DNA from 3 places in the Paenibacillus sp. lzh-N1 genome. Region 1 is predicted to be linked to each of the others. Evidence: riboswitches for the same ligand, from Rfam matches in the RefSeq annotation. Region 1 holds a riboswitch; each other region holds the start of a gene.
What was found. Region 1 has a riboswitch for cyclic di-AMP ahead of C0638_RS19720 (3D domain-containing protein). Riboswitches for the same ligand answer to the same signal wherever they lie in the genome.
Positions count from the first base shown of each region.

Region 1 (5,850 bases):
CACTCATGGTCATATTCCCTCCTTACTTTGCCTAGAAGCATGCTGTAATGATTAAGGCACCAACCAAATGCAGCGCTCCCGAAAACAGACCGAAACCAATTTTACCTTCCTGGGTACCTTTATCCAGATCAAACTGTGCCCAATACCGCAACAGCAGGCGCACAATCACTTCTAAAACAAGCAGGATAATAAAGGCAATCACAGAATACACAAGCGCTTCGAGCAAATTATTAGCTGTAGCAATTGAACCTGATAAAATATATCCTTGTGCAATCAGCTTCATAATCATCCGTACCGTTACGGCCATATTTCCGGCTTTTACTTCGGCAAAATCCTTATACTTTGTAAATAAAGAATCGACATACATTAATACGAACAGCAAAATAGCACCCGCGCCCGTCCATACCAGCATCGCTTTCATCGTTTCTAAAAAATGCATTTGCTACCATCCTCCACATCTTCTTGAATACATATATTAATTTACGCCCCCAGGCAGGGAAAAGCGAAGGAGAAAACGTTTCTCCTTCGCTTACTGAGCCATCACACTAGCGGCAATGCTTAAAAGTTCTTATTTGTTTTCGTATTGTTTCAGCAAAGCAGCAAGTTCATCGTCCACAGCACTTTTCTTATCCAGCTCTTTGAACTCTTCATCCAGCGATTTTTCCTTGGAAGCCATTTCGTTGCTCGCTTCAGCACGTGCTTCTGCTTGCAGCATTTTTTCCTCCATACGCTTCAATCCAGCAGTTGCCGTATCCGAGCTAAAACCGTTCATAGCTTTGTTAATTTCAGTTTGCGCTTTAGCTGCGTTATAACGGGCAACCAGTGTCTCGCGCTTGTTTTTCATTTCAGTCAGCTGTCTACGCATTTCATCCAGCTTACCACGCAGGTTGTCAGCTGCAGCTTTGTTTTGCTCATAACCAGCTTGGAACTCGTTCATTTTTTGTTCGGCAGATTTCTTTTCTTCCAGCGCACGACGAGCAAGATCCACATTTTGTGCTTTTGCAGCCGTATGAGCCTGTTCTTCGCGTTTTTTCACCAAAGCTGCCTGTTCTTCGTATTGCTGTTTGAATCTCTTTTCAATAGCAATTTGAGCGGCTACCGCTTTCTCTGCGTCTTCCAGATCCTCTTGCATATCACGAATGTATTGATCCGTCATTTTAACTGGATCTTCTGCCTTGTCGATAATGGCGTTAATGTTAGACATCGTAAGATCTCTTAATCGTTTGAAAATAGACATGTGAAGTTCCTCCTAGAATTGAATGCTTAAATTTTAAGCTCTGTACACATGTTTACGCAAGCTTTGCAAAGAGGTTTCAAAAATATCTAAAAACCGCGTAGATAAGGCTCTGGGATATCTGCCTGTACTTTTAGCGCCCGTGAAGCATGCAGCGCCCAATAGGGATCACGCAGCATGGCACGCCCTATGGCTACCAGATCAGCTTCATTTTGCTGAACGACTCGGCGGGCATCCTCATAATCATCCAATAAGCCGACAGCAATGACAGGCACATTCAATTTTTCACGGACGGTATGAGCCAAATCGACCTGATAACCAGCACGCGCAGACGGGCCTCCGCTGGAGCCTATCGGACCCTCACCACCAGAAGAAATATGGAAAATGTCCACACCTGCATCACGATATCGTTCCCCTATGGCTGCTATGTATTCAACATCATATCCGTCTTGGACATATTCTTTGGCAGATATCCGCATTAGCACAGGCATATCAGCAGGAAGTACCTCTTTAACAGCACGGATCACCTCAACACCAAACAGTGACAAATCCTGCCCATACTCATCTTCTCTGGTATTGGTTAAAGGGGAATGAAATTGATGGATCAGATAGCCGTGAGCACCATGAATCTCTACCGTGTCAAAACCCGCTTCTACCGCCCGGCGAGCCCCCTCTTTGTAGGCCTGAACCAGTTCCTTGACTTCTGCTCTCGTCAAAGTGTGGGGATCTTTAAAGCGTTCACTAAAGGGGATCGAGGACGGGCCTACAGGTGTCTCAGCATCCTCGGCCTTGCGTCCGGCATGGCCTAATTGAATGGCAATTTTGGCACCATACTTGTGGACTTCCTCTACAATTTTGCGATATGCAGGAATATGTTCGTCACTCCAAATGCCCAAATCACGATCCGTAATGCGTCCATCTGGATGAACCGCTGTCATTTCCACAATTATGAGCCCAGTCCCTCCTACCGCGCGACTCACATAATGGACATAATGCCAATCCGTCGGTTTGCCGTCCTTGGCCTCCACGCTGTATTGGCACATTGGGGGCATGACAATCCGATTTTTTAATGAAAGCCCCTTTAATTGATAAGGAGTAAACAAGTCGGTCACTTTTATCCATCCTTCCCTCAATTCCAAGTATGTATCATTATGAATAGCATCCCCATTATACACCAGCTGTCACGGCATACCGAATCCTTTGTAAGGCTAAAACTTGCGAAAATGCTTCAGTTTTCGGTCATGTTTAAGAGAATATGTACGTTTACTTCGTCATCTTCACGGATACCCGCTTCATGATGTACTTCTCTTCAGCCGTGGAGGGCTTCACTCAATCACCAGCATAATTTTAATAGGACAGGTACATAATAGCTGAGAGCCCACTAGGTACCACTGCACGGAAAGGGGGAATACAAATGCGGTACAGGGGAGTGTTGCCATGTTTAGCACTGTTACTAGCATTTTCAAGTTTTCCCGTTCACGCGGACACGCCTCCCAACATTCGAACGCCCCATCCCAAGGAAGCTGCTGCCGCTACTTCGGTATATCAAAGTAAAGATCGAGCTACTCCAACATTAGCGATGCTACGAAAAAAGCATGCGGACATTTTTAAAATGTGCGGCCCGCACACCCGCCAAATTGCCTTAACCTTTGATGATGTGCCCGATTCAAGGTATACGCCGCAGGTTTTGGACGTATTACACGCAAACGGTATCAAAGCTACCTTTTTTATCGTCGGCCACCGTGCGGAAAAGCATCCGGGGATCATACGCCGCATCATCCGCGAAGGTCATGCTATAGGAAACCATTCCTATACTCATCCGGATTTCAGGAAGGCCACACCAGAACGTTTTCGCCACCAGATTACAAAAACAGAACGCATTTTAGAAGCCAGCATAGGTTTTCGACCCAGATTGATACGACCACCCTATGGTGAAATCACGGAGCCTCAAATCCAGTGGGCACGTCGTCATGGGTACATGATCGTCAATTGGAATGTGGACTCTCTAGACTGGAAGGGATTAAGCAAAACACAAATTCAGCGCAACGTGATCCCGGCTACCGGACCTGGCTCCATTATTTTAATGCATGCAGGTGGAGGTCAAAGTTCCAACTTGCAAGGCACTGTCCAAGCTTTGCCGGGTCTAATCCACTCTCTAAAAGCTAAGGGCTACAAATTTGTCACTGTCCCCCGGCTACTTCACACATCGGAACGAAAATAACAGTATGTCTAAGCTTCAAATATACCAACAACGTAAAAAGGCTGCCTTAACGAACAGAATGCTTCTGCTTGTAAGACAGCCTTTTTTAGCGATAAACGACCGGGCCTAATAAAAAGTCGTCCCAGTTATATGTTGTATGATAGATCAAGTTTACATAACTTATATTATGTTTAATCAAATCATACATAAGCACAATGCTATTTATCAATGACGTACAGTTTCACATTCTGGAAGCCGAAGTCGTTCACGAATGATTTATTGCCAGGGATAAAGATATCAATCCGCTTTCCGGTAATAGCACTGCCCTGATCACGGGCAACGGCCACAAAAGAATGATCTGGCAATCCGGGATGGGAATAACCTGTAACTAGCACCTTTGTTCCCATAGGAATGACTTTCGGGTCTACCGCAATTGTACCTAGCTTAAGCGGATTGCCGTAATAATCAACCGCACCCCATTTGCCATTTTCATCAGCTGCGGCAGAATATGCTGTAGCTTTAACATCAACTACTTTACTGTAATTGAATGTTTTGCCCCATGCTTCAATTGTTGGCTTCTCATTCGCTGGTGCTTTCTCTGTAAGAAGCTGTGGCTTCGAATCCGAAGCCGCCTTTACACTTTTTTCGTCTGGCACTTTAATTTGCAGACCTGCATATATGTTGTTGGACGCAATATCCGGGTTAGCCTTCGTCAACTCATCTACTGATACCCCATAACGTTGAGCAAGCAAAAAGAAGGTATCGCCTTCTTTGGCAGTATGAAGCGAAGCAGCATCTGCTACTCCAGCTGTCTGTGCCAGCCCTGCAATAGCTGCAGCAAGCACCGCAAATTTCATAGTTTGTCCAATATGTTTTAAATGTTTCAAAGATATGTACCTCCTCTGTTATGCCTGCGAAGTTAGCTGTCGGATTCGGACTCAGGAGAAGCCCTATGCTTGTGCAATTCACCCCTAGGCATATCCACAACATCTTATGATGCATTGGAATCATTGCCGTTGTTACGTCCCCCGCACTTCCCATGGTTTGAGCCCAGCACCTGAGTATTTATTATCATTACTGCTGCCCCGGTAAGTTTTGGCTCACTGCATAATATCACAATTTTGTAACCTTATCTGCATGAAAATGTTGGTAACCTTGAATATCATACTATACTCATTACAATTTTGTCATCAAGAATCCGTTTTCTGTTACGAAAATATGGAGATATGGTGACAAAAAGAGAAAAGCCCTCCGTGAAACATCATCACGAGAGGGCTTTGTTAATATTTCATAAAAGCATTTTCTTACAGCACTTTAGCAAGAAAATCACGGGTACGGTCATGGCTTGGAGTACCGAATACTTGCTCAGGCGTACCTTGTTCTATAATTTGACCGTTGTCCATAAAGATGATTCGATCCCCTACCTCACGGGCAAAGCCCATTTCATGCGTCACGATCACCATCGTCATGCCGCCCTCAGCGAGCTTCTTCATCACGTCCAGAACCTCTCCAACCATTTCAGGGTCAAGAGCAGAAGTAGGCTCATCGAACAGCATTACGTGCGGCTGCATGGCCAAAGCACGTGCTATCGCAATACGTTGTTTTTGACCGCCAGATAACTGGTTCGGGTAGGTATTCTTCTTATCCTCAAGACCCACGGTCCGCAGGAGCTCCAGCGCAATTTTCTCCGCTTCTTTCCCCGACTGCTTTTTCACCTGCGTTGGTGCAAGCGTCAGATTCTGCAGTATTGTTTTATGCGGAAACAGATTAAAATGCTGGAAAACCATCCCCATCTTCTCCCGAGTCGCATTAATATTATGACCACGGGCCGTAATCGGCTCACCCTCAAACAAAATTTCCCCTTCTGTTGGCTGTTCCAACAGATTCATACAACGCAAAAACGTACTTTTTCCTGAACCACTCGGACCGATAATGACGACTACTTCACCTTTGGCGATATCTATATCAATGCCTTTTAAAATTTCATTCTTACCGAATGATTTACGCAGTTGTTTAACGGTGATCACTGGCTCTCAACTTCCTTTCCCATAAACCCAACAGCTTAGATAAGCTGAATGTCATTACAAAATAAATAGCGGCTGCGATTACGAACGGACTCAAGCCTTCGTAGGTAATATTCTTAATGACCTGGGCTTGATACATAATATCCACCATCCCAATGGTCGAAATAATAGATGATTCTTTAATAATCGTAATGAACTCATTACCAATAGCAGGCAATATAGATTTAAATGCTTGCGGTAAAATGACATGACGCATTGCTTTGCCTCGTCCCATCCCGAGCGAGCGGGCAGCTTCCATCTGTCCACGGTCTACTGCCTGAATACCAGCACGGAAAATTTCAGCCAAATATGCCGAACTATTCAGTGACAACGTAATTATGCCGGACTGGAGT
Region 1 is NZ_CP025696.1:4,374,527-4,380,376, reverse strand. Features, by position in the region: gene C0638_RS19745 (DUF4178 domain-containing protein) at 1-7, opposite strand, end outside; gene C0638_RS19740 (DUF350 domain-containing protein) at 32-439, opposite strand; gene C0638_RS19735 (PspA/IM30 family protein) at 569-1,237, opposite strand; gene C0638_RS19730 (NADH:flavin oxidoreductase/NADH oxidase) at 1,324-2,346, opposite strand; gene C0638_RS19725 (polysaccharide deacetylase family protein) at 2,649-3,455, shown strand; gene C0638_RS19720 (3D domain-containing protein) at 3,653-4,321, opposite strand; cyclic di-AMP (ydaO/yuaA leader) riboswitch at 4,328-4,495, opposite strand; gene C0638_RS19715 (amino acid ABC transporter ATP-binding protein) at 4,739-5,461, opposite strand; gene C0638_RS19710 (ABC transporter substrate-binding protein/permease) at 5,448-5,850, opposite strand, start outside.

Region 2 (5,850 bases), 2.7 Mb from region 1:
TTCGAGAGGCTTTGGAAAAGGCTGGCTTGCATCCTGAATATGATCTTGAAATTGATTTTCCGACAGATCTTCCTTATGATGTGTTTCGGCAGGGCGGTTCAACGGACAACCAGATTTTACTGCTTGGACGTCAGGGCGAGGTGCGGGAAATATCCGAAGTTTCAGAAATTGTACGCTCAATAAGTGGCATTCACCGAGGAAAATATCACATGTATTTTCCCCAGAATAAATTGAACGGGGTAAAAGAAAGGCTTCCTGCCGAAATAAGGAATTATTTTGTCAAACAATAGACAAATATATAGAAATGTAAGTAAGAAAAGGAGATGAAAACCTTGGATTTATTCGACACTCATACTCACCTAGATGCGCCACAATTTGATGAAGACCGTGAAGAAGTTATAGCACGTGCTGTCGAATCAGGAGTAACACGGATGATCAATATCGGATTTAATCGTGAGACCATTCCATCCACCATGAAGCTGGCTGAGACGTATGATTTTATTTATGCAGCCGTTGGATGGCATCCGCAGGATGCCATTACAATGCAGGAGGGTGATTTAGAATGGATTGCATCGTTATGCAGTCATAAAAAGGTTGTAGCGATCGGAGAGATCGGTCTGGATTATTATTGGGATACATCACCAAAGGATGTGCAGCAGCGGGTACTTCGAAATCAAATTGGCCTGGCACGTGAGCTCAACATGCCAATTGTTATCCATAACCGGGATGCACATGAAGATATTGTGAGGATTTTACGTGAGGAAAAGGCGGGCGAGATTGGCGGAGTCATGCACTCCTTTTCTGGGAGTTGGGAGACAGCTAAAATGGTGCTGGATATGGGTTTCCACCTTTCCTTCGGCGGGCCCATAACGTTCAAAAATGCCAAGCAGCCAAAAGAGGTGCTGGCCCAGGTACCGTTGGACCGTCTGCTTATTGAAACGGACGCGCCTTACTTGACGCCTCATCCGTTTCGTGGGAAGCGAAATGAGTCGGCACATGTGAGATTGGTAGCAGAGGCAGCCGCCCAAATTATGGGAATTACGGTGGAGGAATTGGTATCCATTACGACCCAAAATGCCTTGGAACGATTTGACATTCAGTGAAAAAGCGAAAAAATCAATCAAAATAAAGAGATAGACGGAGCTAATTATGATTTTGTTGCAGGAAACTCGAGAATATTACAATTTTTTAACCGAATATTTTGAAAAATGTACTTGAAACCTGCTTTACAACATGCATGGAAACAGGATATCATCTTTTCAGTGAATTGTTGTTGAGTGTAAACATCAACAAATCATTTCATGAACCAGTCTCGCTGAGTCCCTTTTACAGGGAACGGGGGAACCGATATGGCTTACAGTACGTCCGGCGTATGTGCAAGAGATATTATCTCTTCAGTAGCCGGCTCGACCGAAATTCATTTCCTGGATGGGATTGAACAGGTAGAGAAGCCGTATTTCGATTTCTTTCTGGGTCTTCGGGGTGAATGTGAAGGCGACCGCCATGAGCGGTTGACCTAAGCTAGGGCGACTCTCTACGTCCGAACCCGACAGCTAACCCCGTAAGCGTAACAAGAGAGAAGCCATCTCGTGCATGAGTTTTCCCGCATATTCACACATGTCGGAAGCCACGAAAGAGCTCTCTAGTCTCTTTCTTTGGCTTTTTTTGTTGTGAATAAAAGAAAATCTGTCATCATACTGTGGTTAAACAGGGGAGGACAGCATGCCGCGAAGACGGGTACATGGTGCAGGACAGTCGCAGTACGGGCTTGTCTTGTAGAAAATCTGTTATAGTCACGTCAACGATCAACTATGTCTTACTCCAGACGGCGGGCTATGTAAGGAGGACGGAGGAAATGGGCATTTTCCGAAAAGAGGAGACCCATGAGTCACGCTCATCCAGCATGTCTTACGTATTACGTTGGAAGCAAGAGAATGTGCGCCAGGCTGCTTTGGTTGCTATTTTTCTAATCGCACTAACGATTATGATTTCAATTCTGATGTACACGCAATCTAAAAAACAAGTCTTTTTTGTCATCGATGGTAAGGCATCTGCGGTAGAAACCCGGGAATCCAAGCTCCAAGATTTGCTCAATGAGCATTCTATTTCACTTCAGCCGCATGATACAATTTCCATGCCGCTAAACGGGGCAGTACAGGATGGGGATCGCGTAGTCATTAAACGTGCCAATCAGGTTAAAGTATCCTCAGGCAATGAGACGAAAAAGCTGTACACAACAGAAAATACAGTAGAGGGTGCCATTCGCACTTCGGGCTATAAATTATCATCAACGGATAAAGTTTACCCTGCGTTGGATGCCTCTGTTTCATCTAACATGGACATAAAAATCGTCCGTGTAAAGAAACAGCAGGTCGAACAGAAAAAACAAGTGCCTTATCAGGTCATCAAAACGGCAGATCCAAGTCTCTATAAAGGCGATAATCGAGTCATTCAAAGTGGCAAATCGGGTGTGGTAGTCCAGCATGTTCAAAAGGTATACCATGATGGAAAATTGGTGTCCAAACAGCTGGTCAACAAGGAAGTCGCACAAAATCGTGTGGATAAGGTAATTGCGGTAGGGACTAAGAAAAAACCGGTCGTTCTAGCTGCTTCCATCGGCCCTAAAGATGCGGTTAAGGCTACAAAGGTTAGTTCGGGCAGTGCTGTCCGTAAAGCAGGTATTAATTTTAATTATAAAAAAGTTTTACAAAATGTCTCCATGACGGCGTACTCTGCCCAGGAGCCAGGTATCGGTACACGTACCGCCTCCGGCACGCGTGTCACGGAAGGACGCACCATCGCTGTCGATCCGAATGTAATTCCCATCGGCTGGTGGGTGTATATTGAAGGGGTAGGCTTCCGCCGTGCGGAGGATACCGGTGGCGCGATTAAAGGCCACAAAATCGATGTGTATTATGAGAGTTTAAGCCGGGCTAACCAATTTGGTCGTAAGCACGGTAAAACCGTATATGTTATCGGACCTGTAAAGCCGGAAATCAACTAAAACAGGTTGTGTATGTTGAGGACAATGCGATAGTATTAACAACATAGTTATGCCATGCTAAGAAGAGGATATCCTCTTCTTATTTTGTTTTCAAAAGCAGGGAAAGATAATATATGTTGCTGTGTAGCAGTGGAGGGAAACGAAGATGATCAAGGAAGTGATCGTGGTGGAAGGCCGGGATGATACGGTAGCCATTCGCCGTGCTGTCGAAGCAGATACGATAGAAACTGGCGGTTCAGCCATTAATAAAATGACGCTGCGGAAAATTGCATTGGCGCAGGAACGGCGGGGGGTCATTATTTTAACTGATCCCGATCATGCAGGGGAGCGTATCCGTAAAATTATCGCCTCCAAGGTCCCCGGCTGCAAGCAGGCTTTTATACCTGAGGCAGAGGCGACACGCAAAGGGGATATTGGCGTGGAGAATGCCTCCCCGGAAGCCATCAGACACGCTCTCGCGCGGGTACATACGACAGTGGAAGGCGCCGAACCGCTGATTGAAATGGCGGACCTGATTGACGCTGGACTTATTACTCACCCCAATGCTGCTGCACGCCGTATGGCCTTGGGGAATGTACTGGGTATTGGCTATTGTAACGGAAAGCAGCTACATAAGCGGCTCTCTGTATTTCAGATCAGTCGTGAGGAATTTGCCAGTGCGCTGGCACAAATCGAAAGTGAAGGATTGTGATATCCGTATGACAGGGATTCAAGATATAGCAACACCGCGGCGTACGAAGGAAATTATTCAAAGGCACGGTTTTTCGTTCAAAAAGAGTCTGGGACAAAACTTTCTGATTGATCAAAATATTCTGAGCAAGATCGTAAATGCTGCCGGATTGGATGATACAAAGGGCGCACTTGAGATCGGTCCGGGCATTGGAGCTTTGACCGAGAAGTTGGCGCAATCCGCTAAGGCAGTTACCGCTGTTGAGATTGACCAGCGGCTGTTGCCCATTCTTGAAGAAGTGCTGGCCCCTTACGAGCATGTAAAGGTTCGCCATGGAGACGTGTTAAAGCTGGATTTGCGTGAAGTGTTTGCAGCTGACTTTGCAGACGTGAGCAAAGTGAGTGTCGTCGCTAATCTGCCGTATTACGTCACTACACCGATTCTGATGCGTCTACTGGAGGACAAGCTTCCTTTGGAGAATATCGTCGTTATGATTCAAAAGGAGGTAGCTGAGCGCATGGCTGCGTCTCCTGGTACGAAGGATTACGGCAGCTTAAGCATAGCCGTGCAATATTACAGCGAGCCTGAGTTAGTCTGTACGGTGCCGAATACAGTATTTATTCCTCAGCCGAATGTTGATTCGGCAGTTATTCGGCTGCGTGTACGAGAAGTCCCTCCGGTGGAAGTGGTGGACGAGAAACACTTTTTTGAAGTGGTTCATGCCGCTTTTGCCCAACGTCGTAAAACCATTTCAAATAACCTGAAAAGCCGCTTCTTCACCAAAGAGAACAGGGACACGCTGGAGCCGCTGTTGCAACAAGCTGATATTGAGCCCTCCCGTCGAGGGGAAACGCTGAGTATCGAGGAATTTGCGCGTCTGAGCGCCGTGCTATTGGAGGCTGGTATATCCTAAGTTGGAACCAAACTGTGCATTCACCCATACGATATAGGAGGGGTGATACAGTGTGATGAGTTTAGGAGACTTGGTCGTTCGGAAATCGTACGGCGGTGATGTCACGTTTCGCGTTGAAGACATCCAGCGGGATAAAGCGATCATTAAGGGGACGGAATTTCGGCTACTGGCCGATTCCCCGGTGAACGATCTGGTCAGAGTGCCTGCAGACCAGATTAGCGGTAAGACTCAACAGGCCCACATTAAGGCCGGGGAGTCTCTTAATCTTTTGCAACGGGCACGCCAGCAGCAAGCTGCCCGTAGCCAGGCGGCTCTGATTGGAGAGTGGAGTGATCCGGTAGAGTCGACGTATTTTGAAATGCCAGGAAAGGTTCTTCATCTGGATGGAGATCCCGGCTATTTAAGAAAATGTCTCAGTTTATATGAACAGCTCCGTGTTCCCGCTGAGGGACATCACGTTCACGAATCGGCAATGGCGGATACGTTATATCGACTGCTTCCCCGCATTCGTCCTGATATTGTAGTCATCACCGGACATGATGGTGTGCTGAAGCAGCCGCAACCTTACGATTTGTACAGCTTGAAAAGCTACAAGAATTCACAAAATTTTGTGGCAGCGATTCAGGTAGCCAGACAATATGAGCGTCATCTGGATTCACTGACAATTGTAGCGGGGGCATGCCAGTCCCATTTTGAGGCGCTGCTACGTGCGGGAGCCAATTTTGCCAGCTCCCCAGGGCGTATCCTGATTCACGCTCTGGACCCCGTTTACGTGGCTGCCAAGGCCGCATTTACTTCAATCCGTGATACAGTCAATATGGGAGACTTATTTCATCAGACCATCAGTGGCAGCCGCGGAGTGGGTGGAATTGAAACAAGGGGAAGCTACCGCATCGGTTTGCCGAAGCTTGAAAATTTGTCAACGCTTAAAGTAACGCCTTCAGCGATCTGAAATTCAAATGTGCCCGATAGGATATATCTGAACAAAAGCCTCTTTTTAGAGGCTTTTTGTCATTTTTTATGCATATTATTCCTGTTCGCAAAAAATTAAATTGACAACTTATTTTTCGTGTTGTTATAATATTTAGCTTGATTTGACAATCCCTCTAAAATTCGTTATAATGGACAAGGAAAGAGGTGGTCGTTAGGCAATGGCTAAAAATACGCTGTTGGAAATCAAACGCAGTCTCGACGCACATGTAGGGCAAAAAATTTTGCTGCGGGCTAACGGCGGACGCCGTAAGACCGTCGAACGAACTGGTG
Region 2 is NZ_CP025696.1:1,681,769-1,687,618, reverse strand. Features, by position in the region: gene C0638_RS07620 (HD domain-containing protein) at 1-290, shown strand, start outside; gene C0638_RS07615 (TatD family hydrolase) at 333-1,103, shown strand; cyclic di-AMP (ydaO/yuaA leader) riboswitch at 1,304-1,584, shown strand; gene C0638_RS07610 (resuscitation-promoting factor) at 1,856-3,004, shown strand; gene rnmV (ribonuclease M5) at 3,150-3,695, shown strand; gene rsmA (16S rRNA (adenine(1518)-N(6)/adenine(1519)-N(6))-dimethyltransferase RsmA) at 3,703-4,587, shown strand; gene yabG (sporulation peptidase YabG) at 4,643-5,539, shown strand; gene veg (biofilm formation stimulator Veg) at 5,739-5,850, shown strand, end outside.
Region 2: another riboswitch for cyclic di-AMP. It lies ahead of C0638_RS07610 (resuscitation-promoting factor); the one in region 1 lies ahead of C0638_RS19720 (3D domain-containing protein).

Region 3 (5,850 bases), 1.5 Mb from region 1:
AACGACCTCATCCTCAAAGCGGCCGATATTGTCATTGGAGCCGATAATGACCATAATATCGTCTGCTTTCAGCCGATCCATAGCTGTCGGCGCGATCAAGATACCATTCGCCGTATGAAGTGCCACGATGCTGCAACCAAAGCGGGTACGAGCATTTAATTCTGCTAACGTTTTGCCATTCAGACATGCAGGCACATTGAGTTCCACAATGCTGTATTCCTTGGACAGCTCCAAATAATCGAGCAGATTAGGCGTGACCAGCTGATGCGCTACCCGAATACCCATATCTCGTTCCGGATAAATGACTCGGTCCACCCCAAGCTTCTCTAACGCACGCCCATGCAGTACAGATATAGCTTTGGCTACGACTTTTCTCACACCCAGCTCCTTCAGCAAAATGGCGGTCAGGATGCTTACCTGAATATCATCACCAATTGCAACAATGCCGCAATCGAAATTACGGATGCCCAGTGACCGCAACGCATCCTCATCTGTAGCGTCCGCCACGACAGTATGTGTCAGGATCTCACTCATACTGTCTACAACATCCTCATTCCGATCAATGCCCAGCACCTCGCACCCCATATCCACCAATTGCAAAGCCAGGCTTGAGCCAAACCGTCCCAAGCCAATGACTACAAACTGCTGCGTTTTCATATCTACTCGAAAACTCCCTTACCCTATAATTATTTTACCTTCTGGATGACGATACAATTCCTTACCCTTTTTCGGTCCCAGTGCATAAGCTAGCGTGAGTGGACCCAGCCTGCCTGCAAACATCGTCAGAGTAATCACCAGCTTGCCTACAACTGACAAATCAGGTGTAAGCCCCATAGACAGCCCTACTGTACCAAATGCAGACACTGTCTCGAACAAGATCATTAGAAAATGATGATCTTCGGTTGCGGACAGAATCATCGTCACCCCAATCACGAACAGCAGCCCCAGCAAGGTAATGGTCAAAGCCTTATAAATTCGTGCCTGCGCAAGTCGGTACCGGAACAACACAATATCTTCCCGTCCCCGCAGCATCGAAAACACCGCTCCAATGAGCAGGGCAAATGTAGTGGTCTTAATCCCGCCCCCAGTGGAGCCAGGCGAAGCTCCAATAAACATGAGTATGATGATAAAAAATTGCGTAGCCTGCCGCAAGCCTGCAATGTCCAGCGTGTTGGCACCTGCGGTACGTGGAGTAACGGACTGGAATAAAGAACCCAGCATTTTACCACCCCAATCAAGCGAGCCAAGCGTCTTTGGATTCGTAAACTCAAATACAAAAATGACGAGCGTCCCGACGACAATCAGAGCAGCTGTCATGCTGAGTACCACCTTGGTATGTAAGGATAGTCTCTTACGCTTACGATAATCTGCCAGGTCTGACATCACTACAAAACCAATACCACCCGAAATAATGAGAAACATGGCTGTAAAATTAACAATCGGATCATATACATAACCTGTCAGGCTGCGAAATTCACCGAATAAATCAAAACCAGCATTATTAAACATGGAAATGGCATGCCAAATTCCAAAATAAATCGCCCTGCCGACAGGCATATCAAATGACCAGCGAATCGAAAAAATAGCTGCACATACTCCCTCAATCATCAGCGAGTACCATAGCACCTTGCGGATCAATCCAACAATTCCTTCGACAGAGGTCTGATTCATCGCTTCTTGCAAAATAAGGCGCTCCCGCAAGGAAATGCGACGTTTGAACACCAGCGCGATCAAGGTAGCCATGGTCATAAAGCCAAGACCACCGATCTGGATCAGCGCAACGATAACGATTTGACCAAAGGTTGTAAAAAAGAGCCCTGTATCCTTAACGACAAGTCCGGTTACACAGGTCGCGGATGCGGCAGTAAACAAAGCGTCTATAAACGCAAGTGGTTTTCCTGTTGTATTAGAGATGGGCAGCATTAACAATAAACTACCTATTAGAATGATAATGGCAAAGCCTGCAACGAATATCTGCGGTGGAGAAAGCCGAAGCCAGCGTGCATTGGGATTCATCTATTCATCACTTCTCTCCTAATCCTTAAAACTATAAAAACAGTGACTTAATACGGTGTAAGCCCGCTACGCGTTCCATTTATCTTCCGATCGTCGTTGCCCCTGATTTTTTTGATTTTCCAAACCTTAAGTAGCTATAATTAGCATTCCCTGAATACAGGAAGAATGCATGTCAAACACTACTCGGCTCCCTGTGCTATTGGCGAGCAGCAGCGAAGGGGGCAGAATTGTTCTGAAGAAGCGAAGCGTTTGCCTTTATCTCCGGATTTTAACCATTAAAGGGTTTATACAATCAAAAAAATCCGGGGATAACTGCAATTGGAAGAATAATCTGAACCCGCAGCGGTCTAACCAATCCAAACACTTTTATACACACAAAAAAAGACACCGGAAAACCGAGTGCCTGACTTGGTTCCTGCCCACAGCCTACGAGGTTAGCTGACGGATTCGGACAGCACAGTATGCCCTATTTACACTTCCGGTCCATCAGGATCGGCTGTAAAATTCACCCCAGTAACATGGTTCCCCCGTTTTCTCATAGAAATTCGGCTTAAATGTATATCATTACCCATATATTTCATAGGCATTGCCTCAAGATTATAATCCTTCTCTATCCAGATCACAAAACCGATTTCGCCGAAAAAACGTGAAATTGGCTTTAATTCGCGAATAGACATCGATTAATCACAGCTTATCTAATTTTATTAAAACTTTAAAGTGCTTTCACTCTATTTTCATGAATATCGCTGGTCTGTTGGCGGGAACCTGTGCAGTATGATATCTTTAATGGATGTTCTTATTTACAGATTAAGGAGGAAACTCATGAATCCTATCGGGAAACCGGTCGTGCTCACGGCCAACTTCAAAAAATTAGGCTTGCTGGGCGGGGTTGGCCTGATTTGCTTTTTTATCTTTCAATTGCTTATTCCCTCAATTAGCAATCCAAGTCCGGAATCATTGATGAATGCAAAGGTCATCAGCAAACAAGAAGCGGTCATACACGCCCTGGACTTTGCCCGTTCCGAGCTGGGCTATACGGAATCACAGCCAGAGAAGCCCGTCGTAACCTATCAGGCTGAAACAGATTTGTACGGTTATTTATCCAGAGAAAAATTGGTTCAAGAGTACGATCGTACATGGAAAAAAAATTATCCTTATGAAACCTTTCGGGTTGATTTGCCTGACTCCTCAGCGAAGGGCAAGCTGCAAATCCATGTGGATTTATCCACTGGGAAGGTCGTTAGCTTTAAACGGATCACCTCCAGCACCAATTACACACAGGCTGATGTTTCTACAGATGAACAAGCACGAAGCAGACTTGTACGTGTAGCTGAGGGTGACATGACGCTCGAAGCCAAGGAACAGGCTGCAGCAATATGGATCAAACGCTTTGGCTTTAAGCCATCTGAATTGAAGCTCGCGACCACTGAGGGGGAAGGTGGATTAAAATATACCGTGGACGAAAAGAAAATCGGCGCCTCGGTACTTACGCTGGCTTTTACTTTTGAAGACGGGGATGTTCGCTCGTTTACCCAAAGCTTTTCGGCCCCTTCGTCCTATACCGACTATGTTAAAAAGCAAACATACTGGGCGAATTGGATGACTTATGCGGGTTATGCCCTATTTAGCTTTGTCCTGGGCGTACTTGCCATTGTGTATGCGTCACTCACTCGACGACATACTTCATTTGTTCGTGGTATTTCTCTGTCCATTGTATACTTTATTGCTAGTATAGCTGGGACAATGAACATGCTACCTTTATTGCAAGCTGAAGCAGGCAGTAAGGGCATGCTTTTATTTCTTATGGTATTCCAGGTTGGTGTTACCTTCTTCATGGCTGTAGCTATCTATTTCTCCTTGGTAGGCGGTGACGGGCTTATGCGTCAGGTTGGACTAAATGCATGGCCACGTGCTAAAGAGCCAGGCTACGGACTGTATGTGCTTCGCAGTATGTATGTCGGTTACTTGTGGGCCTTCATTTTACTGGGCGTACAATCCATTTTGTTCTTTGTATTGGAGCGCACATTTAATACGTTCTCCACTACAGACGCCACGCAGTCCCCTTACAATATGGCTTATCCATGGCTATTGCCGATTATGGCTTGGATGGCAGGTATTGGAGAAGAAACTGTTTACCGTCTATTTGGTATTCCGATGGTAAAAAAAATAGTCAAGAATACGTTTGTTGCTTGTCTGATCACTACGCTTATTTGGGCACTGGGACATACGCTTTATCCGATCTATCCGGTGATTTCCAGACCTATTGAGCTGACTTTTCTTGGTTTGCTGTTTAGTTTCGTGTTCTTGCGTTACGGCTTTATCGCTGCTATGTTCAGCCACGTTATTTTTGACAGCATATTAATGGGACTTAGTGTGATAAGTCTGGGAGACACCGTGAATGTGAGCGCCGGCCTATTCTGGATCTTACTTCCGGCTATTGTAGGCTACATCATTTACTGGTTTAGTCCCAAAAAGCCTAATCGAATCATGTTTGAACCCATGAAAAAAGAGGAGCCGTATTCTACGACTCCTCCTCCCGAAGGGCAGCTATAATTTGACGAGCAAGCTTATCCCCAATAGAGAGAGGCCGGAAGTCTTCGACGCTGGCCTCTCTTATTTTTTTGAGCGATCCAAAATGCTTGAGCAGCAACTTACGCCGTTTCTCGCCGATGCCTGGAATGGAGTCCAACTGGGAAGTTACCATAGATTTGCCGCGCTGCTCGCGGTGGAACGTAATGGCAAAACGGTGAACCTCGTCCTGGATCCGTTGCAGCAGATAAAATTCCTCGCTATTGCGTGCAAGTGTCACGGCCTCAAATGTTTCTCCCATCAGTAGTTGGGAAGTTCTGTGTTTGGCATCTTTCACCAAACCACACACAGGTATAAACAAACCCAACTCATTTTCCAATACATCGGTTGCCGCTTTAATTTGTCCACGCCCACCATCGACAATGATCAAGTCGGGACGTTCAAGATTTTCCTTCAGCACACGTTCATATCGACGCCGAATAACCTCACGCATCGTCTCATAATCATCTGGTCCCTGCACGGAACGGATCTTGTATTTTCGATACTCCTTCTTGGCAGGCTTGCCATCAATAAAGACGATCATGGCCGAGACTGGATCAGAACCCTGAATGTTGGAATTATCGAACGCCTCTACCCGATGCAGACTATCCAGCCCAATGGCACGTCCCAGATTGCTTGCAGCTTTGGATGTCCGTTCCTCATCCCGCTCGATCAGCTTAAACTTCTCATCCAGAGCAACACGTGCATTTTCCGTCGCCATACCCGTCATTTGCTTTTTCAGCCCACGCTGTGGCACAAGTACTTTTATATCCAACCATTCAGCCAGAGCGAGAGCTGCCGTAGATGGGTCCTCCAGTCCACCGGATAGTTGAGTTTCTGTTTCTGTTTCCCCGGTTTCTTGGTCACCAACTTGAGCTTGATTCGTTCCTTCTGCATAAGCTGCTCGTGCTTCGGCTACCCGCAGTGGGTCAGCAGAACGGTCTGACTCCGTTTGTACTGCTTCCTCATCTGTAATCCCGGTAGTCTCAGCTGTAGTTGCACTGTAAAGCTCAGTTTCTGTTGCAATCGGTTGATCAACATCAGCCGATTTTGCTTTCATCAGCTTAGGAGAATCCGGCAACAATATCTCCTGCGGTACTGCCGGGTTGTCACTGTAATATTGCGTCACATAGGACATAAAATCACTGTAAGCTTCACCGTAGAAAGGGAAAGTCGACATATGGCGCTCGATCATTTTACCCTTACGGACATATAGAATCTGTACACACATCCAGCCCTTATCTACCGAAAAGCCGAATACATCCC
Region 3 is NZ_CP025696.1:2,880,936-2,886,785, reverse strand. Features, by position in the region: gene C0638_RS13120 (potassium channel family protein) at 1-657, opposite strand, end outside; gene C0638_RS13115 (TrkH family potassium uptake protein) at 676-2,016, opposite strand; cyclic di-AMP (ydaO/yuaA leader) riboswitch at 2,425-2,577, opposite strand; gene C0638_RS13105 (CPBP family intramembrane glutamic endopeptidase) at 2,839-4,569, shown strand; gene uvrC (excinuclease ABC subunit UvrC) at 4,538-5,850, opposite strand, start outside.
Region 3: another riboswitch for cyclic di-AMP. It lies ahead of C0638_RS13115 (TrkH family potassium uptake protein); the one in region 1 lies ahead of C0638_RS19720 (3D domain-containing protein).